Regions from separate parts of the Pseudarthrobacter sp. YAF2 genome, predicted to be linked through region 2. Evidence: riboswitches for the same ligand, from Rfam matches in the RefSeq annotation. Region 2 holds a riboswitch; the other holds the start of a gene.
The links. A riboswitch is a leader RNA that binds a small molecule or an ion and turns the genes downstream of it on or off. The one in region 2 is predicted to bind cyclic di-AMP.
Positions count from the first base shown of each region.

Region 1: it holds a riboswitch for cyclic di-AMP, as region 2 does, so the genes downstream of both, AB4Y79_RS09780 (M23 family metallopeptidase) here and AB4Y79_RS06205 (LysM peptidoglycan-binding domain-containing protein) in region 2, are expected to answer to the same signal.

Region 1 covers NZ_JBFRDA010000008.1:24,080-26,460, forward strand. The annotation lists gene serC (phosphoserine transaminase) at 1-97, opposite strand, end outside; gene AB4Y79_RS09775 (metal-dependent transcriptional regulator) at 369-1,070, shown strand; cyclic di-AMP (ydaO/yuaA leader) riboswitch at 1,189-1,419, shown strand; gene AB4Y79_RS09780 (M23 family metallopeptidase) at 1,432-2,253, shown strand.
Region 2 covers NZ_JBFRDA010000004.1:153,270-155,650, reverse strand. The annotation lists gene AB4Y79_RS06210 (coiled-coil domain-containing protein) at 1-958, opposite strand, end outside; cyclic di-AMP (ydaO/yuaA leader) riboswitch at 1,215-1,385, shown strand; gene AB4Y79_RS06205 (LysM peptidoglycan-binding domain-containing protein) at 1,389-2,225, shown strand; gene AB4Y79_RS06200 (protein adenylyltransferase SelO) at 2,327-2,381, opposite strand, start outside.

The sequences.
Region 1 (2,381 bases), on a different contig from region 2:
CATCTATCTGTTCCGGCCGGACCTTTGAGGGGCCGGCCCCGAACCGCCCGTCCTGGGGCAGGAGGTTGGCGGGAATCGTGATGCTGGTGTCGCTCACAGGTGCTCCATTCGGCGGGGACGAAAGCTGTGGTCCGGGTGGTGGGCGGCCGGGAGCCGGCCATGGCTGCAGTGCAAACCTCCCCCAATTCTGCCTGAAGCGCACGGGGTGGCGGGAGCGGGCTGCGTCAATGTCCAGCCAATGAGACGCCGCACGCGTCCGCGCCTATTCGGACTAAATCAAAATAGGCTAAACTTTCCCCGGACTACGTCGCGGGAAGAGGCGATACGGTGGGACAACGCAAGGTACTGCGCTCGAGGAGCTGAGCTGGATGACGGATCTGATCGACACTACGGAGATGTACCTCAGGACCATCCTGGAGCTTGAGGAAGAAAACATCGTTGCCCTCCGGGCCCGTATCGCCGAACGCCTGCGCCACTCGGGACCCACCGTTTCCCAGACGATCGGCCGGATGGAGCGCGATGGCCTGGTTGTCGTCTCCGGTGACAGGCACCTGGAACTGACCGACACTGGCCGCAAGCGTGCCACCGAGGTCATGCGGAAGCACCGGCTGGCCGAACGCCTGTTGGCCGACGTCATCGGGCTGGACTGGGCCTACGTCCACGATGAAGCCTGCCGCTGGGAACACGTGATGAGCGAACGGGTGGAGCGGCGGATCTACGAGATGCTGGACCATCCCACTGAGTCGCCCTACGGCAACCCCATCCCCGGCCTGGCCGCCTTGGGCGGGCAGCCCGGGCCCGGCTTCGGTGACGGCGCCATCAGCCTGGTGGAAGCAATGAAGGCCTACGGGCCTGCGTCGGGAGTGACCATCAGCCGCCTGGCGGAACCGATCCAGGTTGAACCGGAACTGCTGACCCAACTCGACGAAGGCGGCATCCGGCCCGGCGCGGCAGTGTCACTGGAACGCGTGGGTGACTACATTTCGGTGCGGGTGGCAGGAATCGAGGGGGCGCTGGAGCTTCCGCCCGAGGTTGCCGCGCACGTCTTTGTCGCCGTGAACCAGGCCTGACGCCCGCTTCTTGTACCCCACGCAGGGGTTTCCACACAAAGATAACGGAATTGTTACCCAGGGTCTTAAGCCCCTATAGTGGAAGCCAGCGTTGATACTTAAGCGTTACCTGATCCGGAGCCGAGCTCTGCCAGCGGACCAGGTGTACGAGTCGTTACTGGCAGAGGCGGGGGAACCACAACCGGCAGCGGGGGACTGCCTTGGGGTGAAGTCCGTCAGCAGCAAGCCTCTCCAGTGAAGGATTCTTCCGGGAATACCCCTGCGCAGAAGTTTGCCCATGGCGGACCGGGTCTTTGATCTCTCTGACCCGAATCCGACAGCTAACTTCGCAGGCGATTCCAGAGAGGAACCCTTCTTGACCATGCAGACCTCCCGGGGCCGCCGTCGCGCGGCCGGCCCCCCTGAGGCACCCCGGGTTGTCGAAGTCGCCGCTGCGGAGCGCCCCCGTGACCCGCAGCGGGATGCGCGCCGCCGCAGGGGTCCATTCCGGCAAATCACCGACTTTGCTGCGGCCAGCGGCATCGGCCAGAAGGCTGGCATCGCCCTCGCCGCCACCGGCCTTGTGCTGACCGTGACCATGCCGGCCACAAGCCCGGTCATGGCGACGGACGCAGCCGGCACAGTACCCCAGGCTGCCTCCTCCGTCAGCCCCCAGCCCCAGATTTCCGCCGATGTAGGCGCCCAGATCGACTTCAGCCGCTCGGCCGTCGTGACGCAGGCAGACCCGGACGGAAAGCTGAAGCAGCTGCTGAGCGCCCAGTCGGCCGGGTCGGTGAGCCGGGCCGCCTCCGCCGGAACCCTGGCTGCCCCGCTGGCATCCCTCGTTACCGCTTCACCCTTTGGCTACCGGGTCAGCCCCATTACCGGAGGCACCGGAGACTTCCACCGCGGGCAGGACTTCGTGGCACAATGCGGGACGCCCGTCCTGGCAGCCGCGACAGGAACCGTGACCTTCGCCGGCTGGCACCAGTTCGGCGGGGGAAACCGGGTGGTCATCGACCACGGCAACGGCCTGGAGACCACGTACAACCACCTCTCGTCCTTCAACGTCAAAGTGGGCCAGACGGTCTCCCGCGGCGAAGTCGTGGCGCTGAGCGGGACCACCGGTGCTTCCACCGGCTGTCACCTGCACTTCGAGGTGCAGGTCAACGGCGAAGTGGTCGATCCCATGGGCTGGTTGTAACCGAATGATTGCGCACTCTCAGATCCCAGTGACTCGCCGTGACCTGAATGTGACATTGAAGCAAAACTGCTGTACCGTCTAACTCGCGTCAACTTTTCCGAAGTTGACGCTCTTGAGTGGATTGCCTA
Region 2 (2,381 bases):
GCACGGCCGGCTGCGGCGGACTGCCGGGAACCGGGACGGCCGGCGGGGCCGGGTTTGCCGCGTTGCCGGCCGGAGCGGCGGGCGCGGGTTTGGGCTGCCGGGCTGCGGCCGCGGCTGCCTGCGCTGCGGCTTCGGCCTGCTGGCGGGCCTGTTCCGCAGCAGCGGCGCGCTTGGCTTCCTGGGCTGCTTCATAGGCAGCCAGCGCCGCCTGGCCCTGGCGGTACTCTCCTTCGAGGGCCGCCGTCGTTCCCTTCAGCGAGGCCAGCTGGGCAGTCAGCTCGCTGCTGTGTTGCTGTTCGTCACTGACCTGCCGGGCGAGTGTGTCCTGGGCGGAGCGGGCCGCGTCCAGTTTGGTTTTTGCTTCCCCGGACAGGCGTTCGCGTTCACTGCGGGCCGCCTTTTCCTGCTCCGCCAGCGAAGCGGCAACCTTGCCGGCGGCCGCCGCTTTGTCCACCAGTGCCGCCGTTTTGTCGCCCACGAGCTGGACGAGGTTGAGCCCCTGGACGCTGTTTTTCTCCAGGGCATCCAGGGCCACGAAGAACCCGGCATTGGTCCCGCCCGTCTTATACGACTGGACGGCAAGGGCGCCGATTTCCTTGCGATACTTGGCCAGTTCGTCGCTGGCGCGGGCGGCCTGGGCGGACAATGCATCCACCCGCGTTGATGCCGCCTGCAGCTCGGCGTCGGCTGCGGCATAGTCCGCGGCCGCCCGGACGGCGGCGTCACCGGCCGCCTCCGATTGGGTCTGGAGACCGCTCAGCAGCCCGTTGATGGTGGTGATCTCCGCCGCTTTCGCCGCTTCAGAAGACTGCGCCTGCTGCACGTCGGCCCAGGACGGGTATCCACCTGGCGGCGGCGGCTCGTCCGCGGAGGCAGGCAGCACCGTCGTCGCGGCCACCGCGATAGCGAGCAATCCCCCCATCAGCGGGGACTTGGGCATGGTCACGAACAGGCGCATAGTCCCGAAGCATACCGGCGACACGCCGGGGCGGAAAGGCGGCCGTGCCCGCTTTGTTACCCTGAGAGGCCGCCACCCGGTCAACCTCGGGCTAATGCCGGGCGATGCGCCATATCCAATCGTTTGCAGAATACGAGAGACAAAGCTCGTATGTTATCTAAACGTGACAATTGCGGTGTCGGCGGGTTATGGTCTTCTGGTGTCCCTCCCAAAACGGGACATTCCCATCAGTTTGCCGAGCCCTGCCGCTGATCACGGGATTCAACCGCTTTCATGCTGGCAGGGACGGGGGAACCAAGTTTCCACGACCTTTTGAGGTCTTGGGGTTAAGTCGAACAGCTCCTCCGCCCACTGCGGAGAGGTGTTCGGCCGGGTATCTCCAACCCGAACCCGACAGCTCACCCCGCAGGCATGGGAGAGGCGATCTATCGTGTCAAAAAATCTCACCACTGCCCGCCACCGCGCGACTCCGGCCCGCTCCATTGCGCTCGAGGGCCTCGCCGTGACCGCCAAGTCGCAGGCCCGTTCGCTGGGCCGTCCGGCACTCGCGGTTGCGGCCGCGTCCGGCATTGCCTTCGGGGTCGGCGCCCCGGCCCACGCGGGCGTGACTGGCGCGGACACTACTGACCAAACTACTGTCCAGGCCGCCGCAGCGCCGGCAGCTGCTCCGGCCGCCGCGGCAACAACCGTGCACACCGTCGTTTCCGGGGATACGCTCGGTGCGATTTCGGCAGCGTACGGGGTCAGCCTGAACAACGTCCTGGCTGCCAACGGCCTGGGCCTGTCGTCCATCATCTACCCCGGCGACCAGATCCAGATTCCCGGTGCAGGCTACGTGGCAGCACCTGCTCAAGCCCCTGCAGCGGCGCCAGTCCAGGCGGCAGCCGCCACCGCACCTGCGAACACCGGCATGAACATGTCCTACGCTTCCGTTACTCCGGTGGCTTCCACCACTGGCACCGGGACCGGGGCCGCCATCCTGTCCTCCGCCTACAGCCAGATCGGTGTGAGCCAGGACTGCACTGCCATGGTCGAGAAGGCCCTGCGCTCGGTTGGCAAGAGTGTCGGCGATCTGGCCCCCACCCAGTTCTTCCAGTACGGCAGCGTGGTCGGCAGCCCGGCACCCGGCGACCTGATCATCACCTCGGGCCACGTGGGCGTATACGCCGGCAACGGCCAGGTTGTGAGCGGCGGCGTCAACGGGTACACCACGCAGGTGCACTCCATCAGCTGGCTCAGCGGCTACTCAGTGGTCCGCGTAGCCTAGGCCTTCGCGCAGCGAAGCAGGCTTCTCACAGGAGGGCGGCAGCCGGGTTTTCCGGCTGCCGCCCTCCTGTCGTCCTGCTGCTGGCCTCATTCCGTGGCGGATCAGGTCCCGCAAAAGGTCATGTAGGCGCCGAAGTCCTCCGGGGCGCCTTCCGTA